3 regions of the Pseudomonas sp. R151218B TE3479 genome follow, and region 1 is predicted to be linked to each of the others. Evidence: predicted binding sites of a transcription regulator. Region 1 holds the regulator's gene; each other region holds the start of a gene.
What was found. Region 1 encodes FliA, which starts transcription of late flagellar genes. Its sites were predicted from a motif close to CTAAAGTTTNNNNNNNNNNNGCCGNTAA; they were not measured.

Region 1 (7,853 bases):
ACCGCCCATGCTTTCAAATACTTTGGCCGCCTCGATGTCGCGGCTTTCCTGGGTGTAGAAATCCACTTCCAGGATGCTACGGATGGCTTCCGGCTCGGCGCCGTCCACCAGCAATTGCAGGCCTTTGCGCGAGTAGCTGTCGGGTTCGGCGTCGGCCACCCCTTCCAGGCCCAGCAGGCCTTCCTTGCGAGCGGTCAGGCTCCAGTTCACCACGCGGTCGATGCCACCGGCCAGGTCGACACGGGGCGGGAACAGAATCCAGATCAGCACCTGCATGGCGCGCTTGAAAGCGCTCATGGGCGACTGCAACAGCGCCGCGCCAATGGTGCCACCGAGCACGATCAATGCCGCCGGACCGTTGGCCAACGCGCCCAGATGACCACCTTCCAGGTAATTGCCGCCAATGATGGCGACGAACGCCATGATGATGCCAATCAGGCTGAGCACATCCATTACAGGCAGGCCTCGACCAGGTGTCTACCGATGTCGTCCAACCCGTACACCGCGTCGGCAAGATCGGCTTTGACGATGGCCATCGGCATGCCGTAGATCACGCAACTGGCTTCGTCCTGGGCCCAGATCGCACTGCCGCCCTGCTTGAGCAGCCGTGCGCCTTCGCGACCGTCGGCGCCCATGCCGGTGAGCACCACCGCCAGAACTTTGTCACCGTAGGACTTGGCCGCGGAACCGAAGGTAATGTCCACGCAAGGCTTGTAGTTCAGGCGCTCATCGCCCGGCAGGATTTTCACCGCGCCACGGCCGTCGATCATCATCTGTTTGCCACCCGGCGCCAACAAGGCCAGCCCCGGACGCAGGATGTCACCATCCTCGGCTTCCTTGACGCTGATGTTGCACAGCTTGTCCAGACGCTCGGCAAACGCCTTGGTGAACGCCGCGGGCATGTGCTGGATCAGCACGATGGGAGCCGGGAAGTTGGCCGGCAACTGGGTCAGGACCCGTTGCAGCGCCACCGGGCCGCCTGTGGACGTACCGATCGCCACCAGCTTGTAGGCTTTGCGCTTGGGTGCCGGCGACGTTGCACTGGCAGGTGCCGAACGCGTCGGCGCAAGTGCCGGGGCGCTGCGTACCGGGGCCGGATTGAAGCTGCCCGATGCCGTCGGCGCTGGCGCAGGGCTTGGCGCCGCAACCGGGGCCGGCGCCGGAGTGCTGTAGGCACCGACACGACGATTGCTGCGGGAAATGCTGTGGACCTTTTCGCACAGCAACTGCCGGACCTTGTCGGGGTTGCGCGAAATGTCTTCGAAATTCTTCGGCAGGAAGTCCACCGCCCCGGCGTCCAGCGCATCGAGGGTTACCCGGGCGCCTTCGTGAGTCAGGGACGAAAACATCAACACCGGGGTCGGGCAGCGCTGCATGATATGCCGCACGGCCGTGATGCCGTCCATCATCGGCATCTCGTAGTCCATGGTAATCACGTCCGGCTTGAGTGCCAGGGCCTGATCGATCGCCTCTTTGCCATTAGTCGCGGTACCGACGACCTGAATACTCGTGTCCGCCGAAAGAATTTCCGAGACGCGGCGACGGAAAAAACCCGAATCGTCCACCACCAGGACTTTAACTACCATAAACACTCCGTTAGACGAGGCGCGGCTCTGGGCCGCCCCCCTCCAGAATCAAATACGCCGGGCGGCGTAACGCTTGAGCATGCTTGGCACATCGAGAATCAACGCGATGCGGCCGTCGCCGGTGATGGTGGCGCCGGACATGCCCGGGGTGCCCTGGAGCATCTTGCCCAACGGCTTGATGACCACTTCTTCCTGGCCCACCAACTGGTCGACGACGAAGCCGATCCGCTGAGTGCCCACCGAAAGGATCACCACATGGCCCTCGCCCTGCTCCACATGAGCTGCGGAGCTGACCAGCCAGCGCTTGAGGTAGAACAGCGGCAATGCCTTGTCCCGTACGATCACCACTTCCTGGCCGTCCACCACGTTGGTGCGCGACAGGTCGAGGTGGAAGATCTCGTTGACGTTGACCAGCGGGAAGGCGAAGGCCTGGTTGCCCAGCATCACCATCAGGGTCGGCATGATCGCCAAGGTCAACGGGACCTTGATGACGATCTTCGAGCCCTGGCCCTTGGTCGAATAGATGTTGATCGAACCGTTGAGCTGGGAAATCTTGGTTTTCACCACGTCCATGCCCACGCCACGGCCCGAAACGTCGGAAATCTCGGTCTTGGTCGAGAAACCCGGGGCGAAGATCAGGTTGTAGCACTCGGTGTCGCTCAGGCGGTCGGCGGCATCCTTGTCCATTACGCCGCGTTTCACCGCGATGGAACGCAGCACGTTCGGGTCCATGCCTTTGCCGTCGTCGGAGATCGACAACAGGATGTGGTCACCTTCCTGCTCGGCGGCCAGGATCACCTTGCCGCTGCGGACCTTGCCCGAGGCTTCGCGTTCTTCCGGCGACTCGATGCCGTGGTCGACCGCGTTGCGCACCAAGTGGACCAGCGGGTCGGCCAGGGCCTCGACAAGGTTCTTGTCGAGGTCGGTCTCTTCACCCACCAGTTCCAGGTTGATTTCTTTCTTGAGCTGGCGAGCCAGGTCGCGAACCAGGCGCGGGAAGCGCCCGAAGACTTTCTTGATCGGCTGCATCCGGGTCTTCATGACCGCGGTCTGCAAATCGGCCGTGACCACGTCGAGGTTCGACACGGCCTTGGACATGGCTTCGTCCTGGCTGTTGAGACCCAGGCGCACCAGACGGTTACGCACTAGCACCAGTTCGCCGACCATGTTCATGATCTCGTCCAGGCGTGCGGTGTCGACCCGAACGGTGGTCTCGGCTTCGCTGGCCGGTTTTTCCGCTGGCGCAGCCGCCGGAGCCCGGGCTGGCGCCGGGGCGGCAGCGGCAGGCTTGGCGGGCTCGGCCTTGGGTTCCGGTGCCTTGGCTGCGGGTTTGGGCGCAGCAGCCTTGGCCGCCGGTGCCGCCGCGGTGGCGGCAGGCGCGGCAGACGCCGTACCGACTTCGCTGAACTTGCCCTTGCCATGCAGCTCATCGAGCAGCGATTCGAATTCGTGGTCGCTGATCAGATCGCTGCCAGCGGCAGCGGCGGCAGGCTTGGCCGGCGTCGGCGCCGAAGCGATGGCCGAATCCAGCGCGTCAACGGCAAAGGTGCCCTTGCCGTGCAACTGGTCGAGCAACGCTTCGAATTCGTCGTCGGTGATGTCGGAGCTGTCGCCAGCCGCTTTCGGGGCGGCGGGGGCCGTCGGCGGAACGACCGCATCCGGCGCGAACTGGCCCTTGCCGTGAAGCTGGTCGAGCAGCGACTCGAACTCGGCATCGGTGATTTCATCGCTGCCAGCCCCGGCGCCCTGCGCAGCAGGTGCGACCTGAGCGGCCGGCGCCTCGGCCTGGGCCTTGACGGTATTCAGGGAGTCCAGCAGCTGTTCGAACTCATTATCGGTAATGTCACCCGATTCTTCGGCGACCGGCTCTTCAACCACCGCTTCGGCAACCGGCGCCGCTTCGTCAGCCGATTGCGGCTCGGCCAGGCGTGCCAGCGCGGCGAGCAACTCAGGGGTAGCAGGGGTAATCGGCGAGCGCTCGCGCACTTCGCTGAACATGCTGTTGACCGCATCCAGCGCTTCGAGCACCACGTCCATCAACTCCGAGTCAACACGACGCTCACCCTTGCGCAGGATGTCGAACACGTTCTCGGCAATGTGACAGCACTCCACCAGCTCGTTGAGCTGGAGGAAGCCGGCGCCTCCTTTTACAGTGTGGAAACCGCGAAAAATTGCATTGAGCAGATCCGCATCATCAGGTCGGCTTTCCAGCTCGACCAGTTGTTCGGATAGTTGCTCTAGAATCTCGCCGGCCTCAACCAGGAAATCCTGAAGGATCTCTTCATCGGCGCCGAAGCTCATTAATGGCTGCTCCTAAAACAGGGCTAAAACTCAGAATCCAAGGCTGGACAGCAAATCGTCCACATCGTCCTGACCGGACATAACGTCTTCTCTTTTATCGGCATGAATTTGCGGACCTTCACCCTGAGAGAGATGTTTTTGTGGATCTTTTTCAGCGAGCATCGCTTCACGGTCGTGTTCGATACCTGCAAAGCGGTCGACCTGGCTGGCCATCAACACCAGTTTGAGCAGATTACTTTCAACTTCGGTGACCAACTGGGTCACGCGCTTGATCACCTGACCGGTCAGGTCCTGATAGTCCTGGGCCAGCAGAATGTCGTTGAGGTTGCTTGCCACGGCGCGGTTCTCGGTGCTGCTGCGCGTCAGGAAACCGTCGACCCGACGGGCCAGCTCCCGAAACTCTTCAGCACCGACTTCACGACGCATGAACCGGCCCCAGTCGGTACTCAAGGCCTGGGCGTCTTCGCTCAGGCCATTGACCAGCGGCGTTGCGCTCTCCACCAGGTCCATGGTGCGGTTGGCCGCGGCTTCGGTCAGCTTGACCACATACCCCAGGCGCTCGGTGGCGTCGGTGATCTGCGAGACTTCCTCGGCCTGCGGCATGTGCGGGTCGATCTGGAAATTGACAATCGCGCTGTGCAGTTCACGCGTGAGCTTGCCCACTTCCTGATACAGACCGCGGTCACGGGTCTGGTTGAGCTCATGGATCATTTGAACCGCATCGCCAAAGCGGCCTTTTTCAAGGCTGTCGACCAGTTCGCGGGCATGTTTTTTCAGGGTCGATTCGAAATCGCCCATTGAAGATTCGTTGTCCATAGCTCCCCCGTGGCGCCGTTAACCGATGCGTTCGAAGATTTTTTCGATCTTCTCTTTCAACGCCTGGGCCGTGAAGGGTTTGACCACATAGCCGTTCACACCGGCCTGGGCCGCTTCGATGATCTGCTCGCGCTTGGCTTCGGCAGTGACCATCAGCACCGGAAGATGCTTGAGTTTTTCGTCGGCACGCACTTGGCGCAGCAGGTCGATACCGGTCATGCCCGGCATGTTCCAGTCGGTGACCAGAAAATCGAAGTTGCCACTGTGCAACATCGGGAGCGCAGTGGTCCCGTCATCTGCTTCGGCCGTGTTGGTGAACCCAAGGTCACGCAACAGGTTTTTAATGATCCGCCGCATCGTTGAGAAGTCATCAACGATGAGGATTTTCATGTTCTTGTCCAATTCGACCTCCAAGCAGTCTTAAACGCGCCCAGCACCTGGACGCGCCATTTCAATCAAATCCGGCACAACACTCGACAACGGTCTGGAGCACAACGGATGGAGACTGGCGCAGCACCTGCCAGGCCAGCCTCGTCGCAGTGTCCCCACACTGCCTGTCAACGCGCTCGCCACTCCCCCAAACGCCCCCGCAAACGGGCCGCGCACTGGCTGTGTAACTGGCTGACCCGCGATTCGCTGACCCCCAGGACCTCACCGATTTCCTTGAGGTTCAGCTCTTCGTCGTAGTACAGCGCCAAGACCAGCCGCTCACGCTCCGGCAAATTGGCAATCGCATCCGCCAGCGCACTCTGGAAACGTTCATCTTCCAGGTCACGCGACGGCTCCATGTGAGCACTCGCGTTATCCTCGTGCAGCCCTTCGTGTTCGCCGTCCTGCAACAGGTCGTCGAAACTGAACAGGCGACTGCCCAAGGTATCGTTCAAAATCCCGTAATAATCGTCGAGACTCAACTGGAGTTCGGCCGCAACTTCATGATCTTTAGCGTCACGCCCGGTTTTCGCTTCAATTGCCCGAATCGCGTCACTGACCATGCGGGTATTGCGGTGCACCGAACGCGGCGCCCAATCGCCCTTGCGGACTTCATCGAGCATCGCCCCGCGAATGCGGATACCGGCATAAGTCTCGAAACTGGCACCTTTGCTGGCGTCGTATTTGTTCGACACTTCAAGCAGGCCGATCATGCCGGCCTGGATCAAGTCCTCCACCTGGACACTGGCCGGCAACCGCGCCAGCAAGTGGTAGGCAATACGCTTGACCAGTGGCGCATAACGCTCGATCAATTCGTATTGGGCGTCCCGTGCCGATTTTTTGTAGAGATGGTTGTAACCGCTGGCTGTCATAGCACGGGCCCTGCTGTTTGTTGCACAAGACGCTCGACGAAAAATTCCAGATGCCCGCGGGGGTTGGCCGGCAGTGGCCAGGTATCGACCTTCTGGGCGATCGCCTTGAACGCCAGCGCGCATTTGGAACGAGGAAAAGCTTCATAAACGGCACGTTGCTTCTGGACGGCCTTGCGTACGCTTTCGTCGTACGGCACGGCGCCGACGTATTGTAGGGCGACGTCCAGGAAACGATCGGTGACCTTGGTCAACTTGGCGAACAGGTTGCGCCCTTCCTGCGGGCTCTGGGCCATATTGGCCAGGACGCGGAAGCGGTTCATGCCATAGTCGCGGTTCAGCAGTTTGATCAGGGCGTAGGCGTCGGTGATGGACGTCGGTTCGTCGCAGACCACCAGCAGCACTTCCTGGGCGGCGCGGACGAAACTGACGACCGAGTCGCCGATGCCGGCCGCGGTGTCGATCACCAGCACATCGAGGTTGTCGCCGATGTCGCTGAAGGCCTGGATCAGGCCCGCGTGCTGGGCCGGGGTCAGGTGAACCATGCTCTGGGTACCGGAGGCAGCCGGCACGATGCGAATCCCGCCCGGCCCCTGCAACAGCACGTCGCGCAGTTCGCAACGGCCCTCGATCACGTCCGCCAGGGTGCGTTTGGGGGTAAGCCCCAGCAGCACGTCGACGTTCGCCAGGCCCAGGTCGGCGTCCAGCAGCATGACCCGTCGGCCAAGCTCTGCCAGAGCCAGGGACAAGTTCACTGACACGTTAGTCTTCCCGACGCCACCTTTGCCGCCGGTCACCGCGATCACCTGTACGGGATGCATGCTGCCCATGTTCGTTCTTTACCTTGTCTTCTTAGACGGAGGCCACATTACTGGCTGCGCGTTCGCATAAGGAACAATGCATGGCAGACCATCGATGTAGGTACAAAAAATATTCATGATTACCTCAGCCGACCTGTTTGGTCGGGCTGTGGTAGATGTCAGCGAACATGTCAGCCATGGCTTCTTCGCTGGGTTCTTCCTGCATTTGCACACTCACGGCACGGCTGACCAGTTGATGACGGCGCGGCAGATGCAAATCATCCGGGATCCGCGGCCCATCGGTCAGGTAGGCCACCGGCAGTTCATGACCGATCGCCAGGCTCAACACCTCGCCCAGGCTTGCCGTTTCGTCCAGCTTAGTCAGGATGCAGCCAGCCAGTCCGCAGCGCTTGTAGCTGTGGTATGCGGCGGTTAGAACCTGTTTCTGGCTGGTGGTTGCCAACACGAGATAATTTTTTGACTTGATACCGCGTCCGGCCAGGCTTTCGAGCTGCATGCGCAGGGCCGGATCGCTGGCTTGCAGGCCTGCGGTATCGATCAGCACGACGCGCTTGCGCAGCAGCGGCTCGAGCGCCTGGGCCAGGGATTGGCCCGGATCCACATGAGTCACCGACACATTGAGGATCCGGCCCAGGGTCTTGAGTTGTTCCTGGGCACCGATGCGGAAACTGTCCATGCTCACCAGGGCGATGCTCTGGGCGCCGTACTTGAGTACATAACGGGCGGCGAGCTTGGCCAGGGTGGTGGTCTTGCCCATGCCGGCAGGACCGACCATGGCAATCACCCCGCCCTCCTCCAGCGGCTCGACTTCCGGCGTGGCGATCATCCGCGCCAGGTGCGCCAGCAACATGCGCCAGGCCTGGCGAGGCTCTTCGATACCATTGATCAGCGCCAGCAGGTCCCGGGACAACGGGCCGGACAAGCCGATGCGTTGCAGGCGACGCCACAGGTTGGCCTGGGCCGGACGGCTGCCTTGCAGCTGATTCCAGGCCAGGGAGCCGAGTTGGACTTCCATCAGTTCGCGCAGGCTG
Region 2 (7,853 bases), 1.1 Mb from region 1:
GTCAGGCCCGAGCCGCCGTGCTGGCGCGTGTTCCACTCGTCCATGCCAGCCAGGACTTCGTCGCTGTGGTGGATCGCGATCACCGGGCCTTCGGCCAGGGTGTTGAGGTCGCTGTCGGTGACGATGGTGGCCATTTCGATGATGACGTCGGTGTCAGGGTTCAGACCGGTCATTTCCAGGTCGATCCAGATCAGGTTCTGCGGGTTTTGCATAGGGAAGCTCCTCGGCGTAGCCACGCAGTTTAGCTTAGGCAGGTCCTTGGGCGTGCTAAACTCGCCGCCGTTTTACCCTATTCGCTGCATTTCTTCATACGGAACACCCATGGCCAAACGCCAACTCAATCGTCGTCAGAACTGGCGCATCGAAAAGATCCAGGGCGAGCGCGCCGCCCGCGCCGCCAAACGCGAATCCAGTGCTGTCGAAGCCCTGGAGGGTGGCGACCTGGGCCCTGAACAGACCGGCCTGGTGATCGCCCACTTCGGCGTGCAGGTCGAGGTCGAGGCCCAGGAAGGCGAACTGGCCGGCCAGGTATTCCGCTGCCACTTGCGCGCCAACCTGCCGGCGCTGGTGACAGGCGACCAGGTGGTCTGGCGGGCCGGCAACCAAGGCATCGGCGTGATCGTCGCGCAGTTGCCGCGCCACACCGAGCTGTGCCGGCCGGACAGCCGCGGCCAACTCAAGCCCGTGGCCGCCAACGTCGACATGATCGTCATCGTGTTCGCCCCGTTGCCCGAACCCCACGCCAACCTGATCGACCGTTACCTGGTGGCCGCCGAACACGCGGGTATCCGTCCGTTGTTGCTGCTCAACAAGTTCGACCTGATCGACGAACACAACGCCCCGGCGCTGAACGCCCTGCTGTCGGTCTATCGGGATTTGGGTTACCCAGTGCTGGAAGTCTCGGCCCATCACGGCAACGGCATGGAGCAATTGCAACAACAACTGGACGGGCGCATCAGTGTGTTCGTCGGCCAGTCTGGCGTGGGCAAGTCTTCGCTGGTCAACAGCCTGCTGCCAGAAGTCGAGACGCGCGTCGGGCCGTTGTCCGAGCTGTCCGGCCAGGGCACCCACACCACCACCACCGCGCGGCTGTTCCACTTCCCTGGCGGCGGTGAATTGATCGACTCGCCGGGTATCCGTGAATTCGGCCTGGGGCACGTCAGCCGGGCCGATGTCGAAGCCGGGTTCATCGAATTCAACGAACTGATCGGCACCTGCCGCTTCCGCGACTGCAAGCACGACCGCGAACCCGGTTGCGCCCTGCTCAAGGCCCTGGAAGAAGGTCGCGTGCATCAGCAACGGATGAACAGCTACCGCTCGATCATCGCCAGCCTGCCGGAAAGCAGTTACTGAGCTGAAAGGAAGGGAAGCCGGACACAGTTGTGGCGAGGGGATTTATCCCCGCTGGGGCGCGAAGCGCCCCCCTCCCTTTCGTACCCCTGTAGGCATAGGGGGCTGCTACGCAGCCCAACGGGGATAAATCCCCTCGCCACAGGTCCATCGACAAACCTTCAGATCACTGCGCCGGCGCTCCGGGAGGCTTGGGCGCGGCATCGTCGAACAGGTTCAGCCGCTCGCGCAGTTCATGGGCCGGCACGGGTTGCTGGTCTGCCGGCAACGCGTTCGGATCGACCGCCGCGCCAGGTGTGGCGGCCGGAGCAGGCACTTCACCCGGCGCGCCCTCGCCCGGGATCGGATCGGGTGCCGGATCGTCGGTTTGTGAACCCTCGATGGCTTTCTGCGCCTTCTTGGTCAACACCACGATATCGATACGCCGGTTGACCGGGTTGAACGGGTCCTTGCGGTCGAACAGCGCCGAAGACGCATAACCGACTACCCGCGCCACCTGCTCGTCCGGATAACTGCCGGCCACCAGGGCGCGACGGGCCGCGTTGGCGCGGTTGGCGGACAGCTCCCAGTTACCGTAGTCACCCTTGCCGATGTAGGGTTTGGCATCGGTATGACCACTGATGCTGATCTTGTTCGGCACCGCCTTGATGGTGTCGGCCATGGCCAGCAGGATGTCTTCGAAATACGGCTTCAGGCGCGCGCTGCCGGAATCGAACATCGGCCGGTTCTCGGCGTCCATGATCTGGATACGCAAGCCGTTCGGGGTGATTTCGAACAGGATCTGGTCCTTGAATTTCTGCAGTTGCGGGTTCTCTTCGACCTTGTTCTGCAATTCCTGCAGCAGCAGTTCCAGGCGCTCGCGCTCGACCTGTTCGGCCATGCCTTCGACCTGCTCGGAATCCACCGTCACCTTGTCAGGCTGGGGCTGGGACTTGACCTCGGGGTTGAGTGTGTTTTCCGGGGCCAGGGTCGGTGAGCCGCCCAGGTCGATGATGTAGGGCGTGCCACTTTCGGAAAAGCCGACCGGGTCCTTGAAGTAACCGGCGATGGCGATCTTCTGTTCCGGGGTCGCCGTGGACAGCAACCACAGCACCAGGAAGAACGCCATCATCGCCGTTGCGAAGTCGGCGAAGGCGATTTTCCAAGCACCGCCATGGTGGCCGCCGGCGATGCGCTTGACGCGCTTGACGATGATCGGCTGGTTATTTTCCATGACTTAGCGACCGCGAACCGCTTGTTCCAGCTCGGCGAAGCTTGGACGGTGCGCCGGGTACAGGACCTTGCGACCGAACTCCACCGCCAACGATGGCGGCATGCCCGAGGCCGAGGCCACCAGGGACGCCTTGATGGCCTCGTAGACGTTGAGCTCTTCCTTGGCATCATGGGCCAGGGAATGGGCCAGCGGACCGAAGAAACCGTACGCGGCCAAAATACCGAAGAAGGTACCCACCAGTGCGGCACCCACGTGCAGGCCGATGGATTTCTGGTCGCCATCGCCCAGGGACGCCATGGTCACCACGATGCCCAATACCGCCGCGACGATACCGAAGCCAGGCATGCCGTCGGCGATGCCGTTGACCGCGTGGGAGGGGTGCTCCAGGTCTTCCTTGAGGCTGTACAGCTCCATGTCGAACAGGCCTTCGAGCTCGTGGGGCGCCATGTTGCCGGACGACATGATGCGCAGGTAATCACAGATGAACGCCGTCATGCGGGCGTCCTTGAGCACAGCCGGGTACTTGGCGAAAATCGGGCTGGCGGCGGCGTCTTCGATATCGCCTTCGATCGCCATCATGCCTTCGCGGCGGCTCTTGTTGAGGATCTCGTAGATCAGCCCCAGCACCTCGAGGTAGAAGGTGTGGCTAAAGCGCGAACTGAACATGCCCAGGGATTTCTTGAGCACGTGCATCGTCATATAGCCAGGGTTGGCCTGCAGAAACGCACCGAGGGCCGCGCCACCGATGATCAATACCTCGAAGGGCTGGATCAGGGCGGCAATCTTGCCATGGGAGAGCACGTATCCGCCGAGCACGCTCGCGAACACGACAATGATGCCGATAATTTTAGCCATAGATAGAAAGTACTTATTTAAGTCGGGTTCAAGGTCATATTCGGAAGCTGAAAAATCTCTTCTTCTACTTATCGGCAAAACTGCGCCAGACTATAGGCTGTTCTGGCGAAAAGCCAATTTGCCCCGTTCCGGGCGTAGAGAATTCATACGATGATCACGTCCAGCCATGACTAACGAAACCAAGCTTCCAACGCCCCGACCGACCACTCTCGAAGGTTGGGTGAAGCTGCTCAAGGGCGTGCATCTGCCAGTGCCCCAGGCCAGCCACGACCTGGTCTGCAAGGCCCTCGCCGACAGCCGCCGCTCATTGCGCGACATCGCCGACCTGATGCAGGACAGCCCCGCCCTGGCCCTGAGCGTCATCCGCGAGGCCAACCATCACACCCATGGCAGCCTTGCAGAACCTGCGGAAAACCTCGAAGTGGCCATCAACCGCCTCGGCCTCAAGCGTACCGAGGAACTGCTCGCCCGCCTGCCATCGTTGCCGGAGCATGAAATACCCATCGCCTTGCGCCAGCTGCAGTTGATCAGCCAGCACGCCACGCAACAGGCCAATGGTTTTTTTGCCAGCCGCCTGGCGCGGCTGTGGCAAGACATACACTGGGGCAGCCTGTTGTTCCTGTCACCGCTCTGGCCCCTGGCCCTGACCCATCCGCGCTTGCTCGGGGAATGGGAATTGCGGGTCATCCATAAAGGCGAGCCCGCGCCCAAGGTGGAGCGCGAACTGTTCGGCGCCAGCCTGCTGGAAATCTGCCTGGCGCTGGTGGAAACCTGGCGCTTGCCCATCTGGGTGGCACAAGGGTACCGCCTGCTGCTCAATGAACGCCGCGAGCTGGTGAAAGTCCTGCGCATCGCCCGGGACAGCGAACACCCCCTGCGCCAGCAGAATCGCCTGGACGACGATCCGACCCTGCGACGCTGGCTCAACCAGCCGGCCAACACCGTGTTGCTGGCCAACGGCCTGGCACTGGCCGCACAACAGGCCTGGGACAGCCCCGCGCTCATACGCTGGCAGTACCTCACCAGTTTGTATCTGCAGATGTCGATGGATGAGGTCCAGCAACAGCTGCACCAACAAGCGGCCAACAGCGCCCATCATCACGCCATGCCGGACCTCTGGCACCCAGCCGTGGCGTTGATCTGGCCCGCGGGCAGTCGCCGAATCCACCCCGGCTTGCTGCCCGCCGCTCCGCCCAGCGCCCAAGACCTGAGCCAGTGGCGCAAGCAATGCTCCGCCATGCTGGTGGAGCCGAGCCCCTTCCGCAATGCCATGCACCTGACCACCTCGGCACGGGACGTCCTGGTGGCCTGTGGCATGCGCCGAGTGATGATCCTGATGGCCGACCGCAGCCAGACCAGCGTGCGCGTACACCAGACCGCCGGCCTGCCCAAGGAGGCCGCGGCCATGAGCTTTACCATCAGCCAGAGCAAAATATTGCAACGGTTGCTGGCCCAGCAGGCCCAGGTTCGCCTGAACCCGGACAACAACCCGCAGTTTTCGGCACTACTGCCGCCGGGCCTACGCAGCCTGTTCCGGGGTGAGCACCTGCTGCTGCGCTCACTGACCTGCAATGGCCGGGTGATCATGCTGGTGGCGGTGGACCAGGGCGGCGGGCCGTTCTCGGATATCACCGTGCAAGCCTTCGGCAAAACCGTGCAATGCATCGAAAGGGCCCTGCATACCTTTACCAACCGCGGTCGCTGAACTTGCTACAATCCTTTCCCTTTGCGCCCCTGGAGACCTCACATGCCTGACTTCTCTGGCTTGCCGCTGGTGATCGAGCCGAGCGAACTGCTGCCGCGCCTCGCCGCCCGCGAACTGATTCTGGTGGACCTGACCAGCGCCGCGCGCTACAGCACCGGGCACATCCCCGGCGCACGTTTCGTCGACCCCAAGCGCACCCAGCTCGGCCAACCGCCAGCGCCGGGCCTGCTGCCGGCCAAGGCCGACCTGGAAGCCCTGTTCGGCGAACTCGGGCACCATCCGGATGCGGTCTATGTGGTCTATGACGATGAAGGCGGCGGCTGGGCCGGGCGTTTTATCTGGCTGCTGGACGTGATCGGCCACTCGAACTACCACTACCTCGACGGCGGCCTGCTGTCGTGGCTGGGCGAAAGCCTGCCTGTGTCCATCGACGTCCCTGCCCCCGTCGCGGGCCCGGTCAGCCTGACGCTGCACGAAGCCCCCACCGCCACCCGCGAATACCTGCAAAGCCGTCTCGGCGCCGCCGACCTGGCCATCTGGGATGCGCGTGGCCCGCTGGAATACTCCGGCGAAAAAGTCGTCGCAGCCCGGGGCGGGCACATTCCCGGCGCGGTCAATTTCGAATGGACAGCCGGCATGGACCCGGCGCGCAACCTGCGCATCCGCAAGGATATGCCGCAAATCCTTGAACAATTGGGCATCACGCCCGACAAAGAAATCATCACCCACTGCCAGACTCACCACCGCTCTGGCTTCACCTACCTGGTGGCCAAGGCGCTCGGTTATCCACGAGTCAAAGGCTATGCCGGTTCCTGGGGCGAATGGGGCAACCATCCCGACACGCCCATCGAGCTTTGAAGGTTCTTAAGGACAGTTAATGAAAAACCGTTTGTTCATCCTCACTCAATACCTGCTGCCCCACCACCTGTTGTCGCGGTTGGCCGGTTGCATTGCCGAATGCCGCGTGCGTTGGTTCAAGAATGCCTTCACCGCGTGGTTCGCCAAGCGTTATCAAGTGGACATGTCCCAGGCCCTGGTGGAAGACCTGACCGCGTATGAGCACTTCAACGCCTTCTTCACCCGCGCCCTGAAAGACGGCGCGCGGCCGCTGGACGAAACCCCGGACGCGATCCTCAGCCCCGCCGACGGCGCCGTCAGCCAGCTCGGCCCGATCGAGCACGGCCGGGTGTTCCAGGCCAAGGGCCACAGTTTCAGCGTGCTGGAGCTGCTGGGCGGTGACGCGGCCAACGCAGCGCCGTTCATGGGCGGCGATTTCGCCACCATCTACCTGTCCCCCAAGGACTACCACCGTGTGCACATGCCATTGGCCGGCACCCTGCGGGAGATGGTCTACATTCCCGGGCGGATTTTCTCGGTCAACCAGACCACCGCCGAAAACGTTCCGGAGCTGTTCGCCCGCAACGAGCGCGTGGCGTGCATTTTCGACACCGAGCGCGGGCCGATGGCCGTGGTGCTGGTGGGCGCGATGATCGTGGCCTCCATCGAGACCGTCTGGGCCGGGCTGGTGACGCCACCCAAGCGTGAGCTGAAAACCTTCCGCTATGACGAAGCCGCCCGTGCGCCGATCCATCTGGAAAAAGGCGCCGAGCTGGGACGCTTCAAGCTGGGCTCGACCGCCATCGTACTGTTCGGTCCAGGCCAGGTGAAATGGGCCGAAGATCTGGTAGCCGGCTCACCAGTGCAGATGGGCCAGGGCCTGGCGCTGCCAAAGGCTGAGTAAAAGATCACATGTGGGAGCGAGCTTGCTCGCGATGGCGATGTAACAGTCACCTCGATGGCGACTGTCCTGGCGTCATCGCGAGCAAGCTCGCTCCCACAGGGTATCCGGCATAGATAGCGCACCTCCTTCGGCTACAACTGCTAGAGTTGGAACATCACGTTTATTTCCCGCCGGAGCCCGTACACGGCATGAATGAGACCAGCCCTCTCCAGTTATTGCGCGTCCTGACCCCGACACAATCACGCCTGTCGTTCTGCGATGCTACGCCACGGGACCTCAAGCGCTGGATCGCCAACCTGCCCAAGGCCAACATCGGCGAAACGGCCCGCCTGTTGTACCAGGCCCTGGGTGAGCTCAACCAACTGCTCACGCCCAGCGACAATCGCCTGCAACTGCTCGAACTGCTGCGGCCCGAGGTGTATTACGTCTGCAAGCACCTGGAGCGGCACTTCCTGCAACAGGCCATCGTGCTGGATGATCGCTCGCGCAAGATCGTCAACCTGTGCCAGGCCCTGCAAACCCAACTGGCGATGGGCTACAAACAGATCGTGGCGCGTATCGCGTCGAAATACACCAAGGACCGGGCCCGCCTGCTGAGCACCGCGCTGCAACGGGCGATGCATGCCCTCAACGGCCCGCTGTTGCGTGCCAGCCAGCTGTACAGCCCAGTGCCCGAGGGGCTGTGGCTCGATTTGCATCAGTTGTACCGGATCGCCTGCCTGCACCGCTTGCAACACCTGAGCGTGAGCGACGAGCTGGCCAGCCAGGTTCATCAATTGAACGCCGAGCAAACCTATGTCGTCGCGCTGCTGCTGGGCGCGTCACGCAGCAATCAATTGCGCCAGAGCCAGATCGGGCGACTGACCGAAGTGCTCGAATCCTGGAGCCAGTGGGTCAAGCTGGACCCTGCCACCGCTGCCAGCAGCCTGTTCGCAGTCGCTCCAGAGCTGGATGTCGGGCCACGCTACCGTTCCAAGTTCCGGGCCGAA
Region 3 (7,853 bases), 3.2 Mb from region 1:
AGTTGGCCAGAATCTCGTTGAGGCTCAAACCGCTTGTGGTGTTGGTAACGCTCATGTGACTCGCCCCTTATCACTGACCGAGGGTCAGGACCTTCTGCATCATGGCTTTGGCGGTGTTCATCATTTCGGCGTTGGTCTGGAACGAACGACTGGCGGAAATCATGTCGGCCATTTCTTCGACGACGTTGACGTTCGGGTAATAGACATAACCCTTGGCGTCCGCAGCCGGATGGTTTGGCTCATAACGTGCTTCGAGGTTGCTCTGGTCTTCGACCACGCCAAGCACCTGTACGCCCTGCCCGGCCGCTTCCTGGTCCTGGAACAGCGAGTCGCTGCCGCCGGACTGGCCACCCTGGAACATGGTGGCGAATACCGGGTGACGGGCGCGGTAGGTCTGGTCGATGCTCGACGAAACGGTCTCGGCGTTGGCGATGTTACTGGCGACGGTGTTCAGGCGAGTGGTCTGGGCACTCATGGCACTGCCGGCAATGTTGAATACGCTAGCAATCGACATGGCTTACTCTCCGCGCAGGGCCGATACCAGCCCTTTGAACTTACTGTTGAGCAGGGTGAAGCTGGCCTGGAAGTTCACGGAGTTTTCCGCGTAGTTGGACTGTTCCAGTTGAGCGTCCACGGTGTTCTGGTCGATCGACGGCTGCATCGGCGTGCGATACATCAGCGACTCGTCGCCATTACCCAGGCCTTCGGCTTCGATATGACGGCTGTTGGTCATGTTCAAGGCGAAGTGGCCGTTCTTGGCCTTATCGTTCTGCTCGGCGAGCACCTTGGAAAAGTCCAGGTCCCGCGCCTTGTAGTTCGGGGTGTCGGCGTTGGCGATGTTGTTGGCCAGGACTTCGGCACGCTGGGCGCGGAAGCTCAGGGCCTGTTCGTGGATACCGAGCGCTTTATCGAAGCTGATGCTCATGTCGGAAACCTTTGGGTGACCAGAATGTACGTACAACGGCTAAAGCAAGCGCCGTGCCATTTCCAAAAACCCCATAAACCGGGGCTTTGCGGGCACCGGCAAAGCGGCAATGCCAGAAAAGCGGCAACGGGTTTCCGCTTTTCTGCCGCTTTTCTGCCGCTTTCATCAGGCGACGCGAGTCAAAATGTGGGAGCGAGCTTGCTCGCGATAGCGGTCTGTCAGGGACATGGATTTTGGATGTGCCGCCGCTATCGCGAGCAAGCTCGCTCCCACAGGAGATGGTCCTGGCTGGCAGGCAAAAAAAAGGAGCCCCTTGGGACTCCGCTTTTTTTTGACAATCCAGGCCAATCACTTCGCCTGGTAGATGATCCCCGGGCTGCACTGGACCATCTGGTAATGGTCCGGCAAACCGTTCAACGCCTCGGAGGCGCCAAGGAACAGGTAGCCGCCCGGCTTGAGCGTGCCGTGGATGCGCAGCAGGATGTCTTTCTTCACTTCGGCGGAGAAGTAGATCAGCACGTTGCGGCAAAACACGATGTCGAACTTGCCCAGGCTGGCGTAGCTGTCCAGCAGGTTGAACGAGCGGAACTCCACCCGGCTCTTGATCGGTGCCTTGACCACCCACTTGCCCGGCCCTTTCGGGTCGAAGTAGCGTTGCAGCCGGTCCGGCGACAAACCACGGCCGATGGCCAGGCTGTCGTACTCGCCGGTCTTGCAGTTATTGAGCATGGTCCCGGACAGGTCCGTGGCAACGATCTGCACGCCGCCTTTCAACTGGCCCAGGTTGGAGCGTTCGAACTCATCGATGGACATCGACAGCGAATAGGGTTCCTGCCCCGACGAACAGGCCGCCGACCAGATCCGCAGGCGCTGACCAGGGCTGGCCTTGATGGCGGCCGGCAGCACTTTGTTCTTCAGCACCTCGAACGGATAGGTGTCCCGAAACCACAGGGTTTCGTTGGTGGTCATGGCGTCCACCACCATCTCGCGCAAGCCGCTGCGCGGTTGGGTCTGGATACGCTGCACAAGCTCGCCCAATGACTTGAGGCCCTGTTGCTCCATCAATTTATTGAGACGGCTCGACACCAGGTATTGCTTGTTTTCACCAAGCAAGATGCCACAGGCTTTTTCCAGGAAGACCCGGAACTGTTCGAAATCCAAATTACCCGTAGACAAGATACCGCCTCTTTCATCGTGTTGACTTGCCGGGCGCACAACGCACCCGACCTTTACTTTATTCTGCTGCCTTGATCCGATCGACCACCCGGGACGCCAGGTCATCGGGACGGAATTTCGCCAGGAAATCGTCGGCACCGACCTTCTTGACCATCGCCTGGTTGAAAACCCCGGACAACGAAGTATGCAAGATGATGTGCAGCTTTTGCATGCGCGGATCACTGCGGATTTCCGAGGTCAGGGTGTACCCGTCCATCTCCGGCATCTCGATGTCGGAGATCATCATCAGGAACTCCTCTTCGGGCTTCTTGCCCTCGTCGACCAGCGCACGCAGGTAATCCAGCGCCTGCCGCCCATCGTTCAACGCCACCACTTCCACACCGACCGTTTGCAGGCAACGGGTCACCTGCTTACGTGCCACCGACGAATCATCGACAGTCAGCACCCGCAGCGAAATCGCCTTGTGCTGGGTCTCGGCGTCCACCACCCCCGCAGAAATCGCCTCCGGCGTGGGCGCCACTTCGGCGAGGATCTTCTCCACGTCGATGATTTCCACCAACTGGTTGTCGACCCGCGTCACTGCCGTCAGGTAATGGTCGCGGCCGGTGCCCTTGGGCGGTGGATGGATCTCCTCCCAGTTCATGTTGACGATGCGCTCCACCGAGCGCACCAGGAACCCCTGGGTCTTGGTGTTGTACTCGGTGATGATCACGAACGGATTGCTCTGGTCCAGCAACCGACCGGAACCGGTCGCCATCGCCAGGTCGAGAATCGGGATGGTCGCACCCCGGATATTGGCCACACCGCACACGACGGGGCTGGATTTGGGCATCAGGGTCAGCTTGGGGCATTGCAGCACCTCGCGGACCTTGAATACGTTGATCCCGTACATTTGTTGGCCGTCGAGACGGAACAACAACAGCTCCAGGCGATTCTGACCGACCAGCTGAGTGCGCTGGTTCACCGAATCCATTACTCCCGCCATGCCCTGACTCCTACCTAACGCTAAAGTGTCCGACGCGCATTCATCACTAAACGGCACGGGGCTTGCTATTGAACCGGCATGAACGCACAAACGACATTTTCTCGACGCCTGACCACTCACTGCCGCCACTGGCTCGGTGCACTGCTGGCTGCCTGCCTGTTCACTTCGGGCGGTCCTGCCCTTGCGGCGGCTCCGGTTACCTTGCCTGATCTCCTTATCGGCGTCACTCAGGGCTTTCTTGAATTCACCGTAGAAGACTACCTGGCAACCAGTCAAACCGAAGGTCGTTACGAAATCGAAGTCAACCAGCTCGACCCGCGCTTGCGCATGCCCATGTGTGACAAGGAATTGACTGCTTCGCTGGAGAGCCCGGCCCGGCCCCTGGGCCGCGTCACGGTGAAGGTTCGTTGCGACAGCGCCGCGCCCTGGACGGTGTTCGTGCCCGCTCAAGTGCGCCTGTTCCGGGAAATTGTCACCACCACGCGTCCGCTCAAGCGGGCCGGGATCGTCGAGCCCCAGGACGTGATGTTGCGCGAACGGGACATCAGCCAGATCACCCAAGGCTTCCTGACCTCTGTCGATCAGGCCATCGGGCAGAAACTTGTCCGACCAATGGTCGCCGACCAGGTCGTGACGCTGGTGCACCTGGAACAGGCCGAGGTGGTCCGCAAGGGCGACCAGGTGGTCATCACCGCCCGCAGCGGCTCACTGGCCGTGCGGATGCCCGGCGAGGCCCTGTCCAACGGCGGCATGCGTGAACAGATACGGGTAAAAAACCTCAATTCCCAGCGCGTCATCAAAGCGCAAGTGATGGCCCCAGGCCAAGTGGAAGTGGCGATGTAATGACCCGGTAAAGGAGGTAGAAAGCTGGCGCTTGATCCCTGTGTTCCCTAGACTGTGCCTTACGCAAAGGCAAGCGCAGACGTGCGCACGTTCATTGAATAAATGAGCCTAAAGTTTTTTTGGGAATGGCCGAAAACATGGCAAGCGTCCAAATACCCAGAGGTTTTTTACCATGGTCATCGATTTCAATCGTTTAAACAGCTCTTCACCGCTGACAGGCACTACGCGTACCAGCGCCACCAAGGAAACCGTCGAAACCGACAAATCCGCACCGGTGTCCACGCCAGCCGAAAAGGTCAGCAACGGGGAGTCGGTACACCTCAGCAATGAGGCTCAGCAGTTGCAGAAGCTCACTGACAAGCTGCGCGATCAACCTGTCGTCGACAACGCCCGCGTGGCCGAGTTGAAAGCAGCCATCGCCGATGGCAGCTACAAAGTCGACAGCAACCGCGTAGCCAGCAAACTGCTCAACTTCGAAGCCCAGCGCTAGGCCGCCGCCTGCGCCAGGCTTTTGGACGCTAAGACCCAAGGCCAGCCATGCACGACACTCATTTATTGCAACTGATCATTGACGACTTCGTTCCAGCGCAACAACTGCTGGAGCTATTGCAGGCCGAATCCGTGGCACTGCACGGTCGTGACATGCCTTTGCTGGAAACTATCCTGGCACAGAAACAGGCACTGATCATCTTGCTCGACCAGCATGGCCGCAAGCGCAGCGAGATCCTCGCCAGCCTCAACCTGCCCGCCAGTCATGACGGCCTTGAGCAGTTGGCCGCCCAGTCGACCATCGGCGATCAGCTGCGGTCCCAGAGCAAAGTACTCAACGACCTGCTCGCCCAATGCCAGGCGACCAACGCCCGCAACGGCCAGTCGATCCAGATGCAGCAGGCCGCCACCGCCAACCAGTTGCGTATTCTCAACGGCGGCGAGATCCCGACGCTGTATGACGCCAGCGGTTCGACGGCCCGAATGGTCAAGCACCGTCCGCTCAGCCAGGCATGAAACGAACAATGCCTTCGCTCTATCAACGCGCGATACATGCTGGCAAAATGCCGGCCATTCGTAGTCGTATTTTGCCTGGAGATTGACCCACCGTGTTCAATGCCTCAAACGCGGATGACGCTCCGCAGCCCCCCAAGGTCCTCACCACGCCCCTGGAAATTTCTGGCAACCTGCGGATGCTGCAAGATAGCCACGACCCGCTGATCATTACCTTCCATGAACGTACCCAGCGCTTCCAGAGCTATCTGGTCAATGTCGACCGCGAGACCAACTCCATCGCCCTGGATGAAATGATTCCCCGGGACGGCGAGCGTTTCCTGCTGGCCGGCGAGCCGTTTCGCGTCGAAGGTTTCCATGACGGCGTGCGCATCGCCTGGGATGGCAAGGGCCCACTGACCATCGATGAATCCAGCGACGGTCGCTGCTATCGCGGCGCCCTACCCGACGAAGTGGTCTACCACCAGCGTCGCAACGCCTTCCGCGCCGCCCTGAAACTGGCCCAACTGGTGAGCGTTGAACTGGGTGGCGACAAGCTCAAGTCTCCCGTGGAGGGCAAGCTGCTGGATATTTCCGCTACCGGTTGCAAGCTGCGTTTCGACGGCGACATCACCCAACGCCTGCAATTGGGCCAGGTGTACGAGCGCTTCATCGCGGCCCTGCCGTTTGGCAACATGATCGCCCCGGTCGAGCTGCGTTACCTGCATTTCGAAGAAAGATTCAACACCACGTTCGCCGGCGTACGCTTCCACAACATCAGCGGCCTGGTGCAACGACAGGTCGAGCGGTTCGTCTACCAGCTCCAGCGCGAAGCCCGGCGCTTCGATAAAGACGACCTCTGATGGTCGAGCCATGAAAAAACGGGCAGTCCCTTGCGGTGACTGCCCGTTTTTTTATGTCCGCTTCAAGGCCTGGCCTGGGTAAAGCTGGGGGGCTCAGGCGCCTCGGCGTCATCTTCAGCCACGGTCTCAGGGGTGGGCTCGGGCTCCACCTCCGGGCTGGCCGGTGCCTGCATCTGCTCCTGCACCACTTGTTCATCCACCCGCGGATCGAGGCACGCCACCAGAGGCGAACTCGACATGCTGTCCGGCATCGCCACGTGATGCAGCGGTGCGTCATCGACCTGATGCAGGTTGGTCACCGCTTTCGGCCGGATCCGCCACACCAGCACCAGGGCGAAGAAGGCGAAAAAGCCGTAGAGCATCTGGCTTCCGAACATCTTCATCAGCACACCCGCCACCAACGGCCCGATACTGGCGCCAACGCCATAGGTCACCAATAGCATCGCGGTCAGGGACACCCTTCGATCCGCTTCGACGTGGTCGTTGGAAAACGCCACCGCCAGCGGATACAGACAGAACTGCACCAGCGAACAGAAGAACCCGGCGACGAACAGCACCTCCAGCGGCACCGCCGGCAGGATCGCCAACGGCAGCGCACAAATCGCCAGGACCAGCGCAAAGCAGCGAATCAGCAGCGCCCGGTCGTAGCGGTCAGACAGCCAGCCCAGCGGCCACTGCACCAACAGTCCGGCAAAGATGCAGCTCCCCATGAACAGACCGACCTGCTCGGTCGAGAGGCCCTGCTGGGAGGCGTACAGCGGTGCCAAACCATAGAACGAGCCGACGATCAGCCCGGAACCCAACACCGTGCTCAACGACTGCGGCACACGCTTGATAAAGAAACGCGGCTCCATGGGCGCCGGATGCAGCGCCGCCGGGTGAATTCTCCGGGTCAGCGTTACCGGCACCAGACATAGGGCGAAGCACAGCGCCACCAGCATCAGCAGCTCCAAGCCCAGGGCCGGGTGCATGACCAGGATCAGTTGCCCCAGCACCAGCCCCAGGTACGAGGCGATCATATAGCCGCTGAACACCACCCCACGTTGCTTGGCATCGGCCTGCTCATTGAGCCAGCTCTCGATGACCATGTACTGGCACATCATGCCCAGGCCAACAATCATCCGCAGCACGATCCACGCCGGCAGCCAGTCCACCAGGCCATGGCCCAGCACCGCCGCCCCTACGATCCCGGCGCAGGCTGAATAGGCGCGGATGTGCCCGACGCGGGCGATCAGCCGGTGGCCGATCTTGCCCCCCAGCACCAGGCCGAAATAGTTGGCGGCCATCAGCGCACCGACCCAGAGGCTGTCCACATGGTCGGCGGCCAGGCGCAAGGCCAGGTAAGTACTCAAGAGGCCCGAGCCGATCAACATCATCAGCGAGGCGAAATAAAGCGCTCGAAAAGGTTTCCAGATTTGGCGCATCGGCGTTCCGAGCGGCTCCTTGAGGTGAGTAGTGGCTATCCGTTGAAGATAGCCCGAATGCGGCGGTTCTTTATGCCTGGGCCGCCAGGACACGTCGCTCCCAGGGGGTGATTTCATCGAAGAAGCTGGTCAGCTCCAGGGTCTTGGAAGCGATGTAGCCTTCGATGAACTCCGTGCCAAACAGTTCCTTCGCCAGATGACTACGCTTCAGACGTTCCAGGGCGGCATGCAAGGTACATGGCAGCGACAGATTATCCGGCACTTCGAATTCACCCTGGATCGCCGCGCTCGGCTCCAGGCGCTGTTCGATCCCATACAAACCGGCAGCCAGGCTGGCGGCAATCGCCAGGTAGGGGTTGGCATCGGCTCCGGGCAAGCGGTTCTCGACCCGACGAGCCACTGGTGAACTGGCGGGAATCCGCAGCCCGGCCGAACGATTGTCATGGGACCAACAGGCATTGTTCGGTGAGGCGAACGGATGGCACAACCGCTGGTAGGAATTCACGTTCGGCGCGAACAACGCGGTGAAGTCCGCCAGGCAAGCCTGTTGCCCCCCGATGAAATGCCGGAACGCGGCCGTCGGTTCGCCCGCTTCGTCGCTGAAGACGTTGCGGCCGCTGTCCGCCTCGACGACGCTCTGGTGGATATGCATCGAA

Region 2: motA (flagellar motor stator protein MotA) is a predicted target of FliA. The motif match lies at 3,487-3,514, and genes of this name have one in related genera.
Region 3: flgM (flagellar biosynthesis anti-sigma factor FlgM) is a predicted target of FliA. The motif match lies at 4,038-4,065, and genes of this name have one in related genera.

The regions. Positions count from the first base shown of each region.
Region 1 is NZ_JBRJHV010000001.1:2,777,325-2,785,177, reverse strand. It holds gene AB7M32_RS12455 (flagellar motor protein) at 1-453, opposite strand, end outside; gene AB7M32_RS12450 (protein-glutamate methylesterase/protein-glutamine glutaminase) at 453-1,586, opposite strand; gene AB7M32_RS12445 (chemotaxis protein CheA) at 1,635-3,887, opposite strand; gene AB7M32_RS12440 (protein phosphatase CheZ) at 3,918-4,703, opposite strand; gene AB7M32_RS12435 (chemotaxis response regulator CheY) at 4,722-5,093, opposite strand; gene fliA (RNA polymerase sigma factor FliA) at 5,261-6,004, opposite strand; gene fleN (flagellar synthesis regulator FleN) at 6,001-6,831, opposite strand; gene flhF (flagellar biosynthesis protein FlhF) at 6,947-7,853, opposite strand, start outside.
Region 2 is NZ_JBRJHV010000001.1:1,638,490-1,646,342, reverse strand. It holds gene orn (oligoribonuclease) at 1-212, opposite strand, end outside; gene rsgA (small ribosomal subunit biogenesis GTPase RsgA) at 322-1,353, shown strand; gene motB (flagellar motor protein MotB) at 1,517-2,563, opposite strand; gene motA (flagellar motor stator protein MotA) at 2,567-3,418, opposite strand; gene AB7M32_RS07305 (HDOD domain-containing protein) at 3,585-5,123, shown strand; gene AB7M32_RS07300 (rhodanese-like domain-containing protein) at 5,166-5,981, shown strand; gene asd (archaetidylserine decarboxylase) at 6,001-6,864, shown strand; gene AB7M32_RS07290 (molecular chaperone) at 7,053-7,853, shown strand, end outside.
Region 3 is NZ_JBRJHV010000001.1:5,961,563-5,969,415, forward strand. It holds gene flgD (flagellar hook assembly protein FlgD) at 1-55, opposite strand, end outside; gene flgC (flagellar basal body rod protein FlgC) at 71-514, opposite strand; gene flgB (flagellar basal body rod protein FlgB) at 518-925, opposite strand; gene cheR (protein-glutamate O-methyltransferase CheR) at 1,274-2,101, opposite strand; gene AB7M32_RS25965 (chemotaxis protein CheV) at 2,160-3,086, opposite strand; gene flgA (flagellar basal body P-ring formation chaperone FlgA) at 3,165-3,929, shown strand; gene flgM (flagellar biosynthesis anti-sigma factor FlgM) at 4,102-4,419, shown strand; gene AB7M32_RS25980 (flagella synthesis protein FlgN) at 4,467-4,934, shown strand; gene AB7M32_RS25985 (flagellar brake protein) at 5,027-5,773, shown strand; gene AB7M32_RS25990 (MFS transporter) at 5,836-7,197, opposite strand; gene AB7M32_RS25995 (glutamine synthetase family protein) at 7,268-7,853, opposite strand, start outside.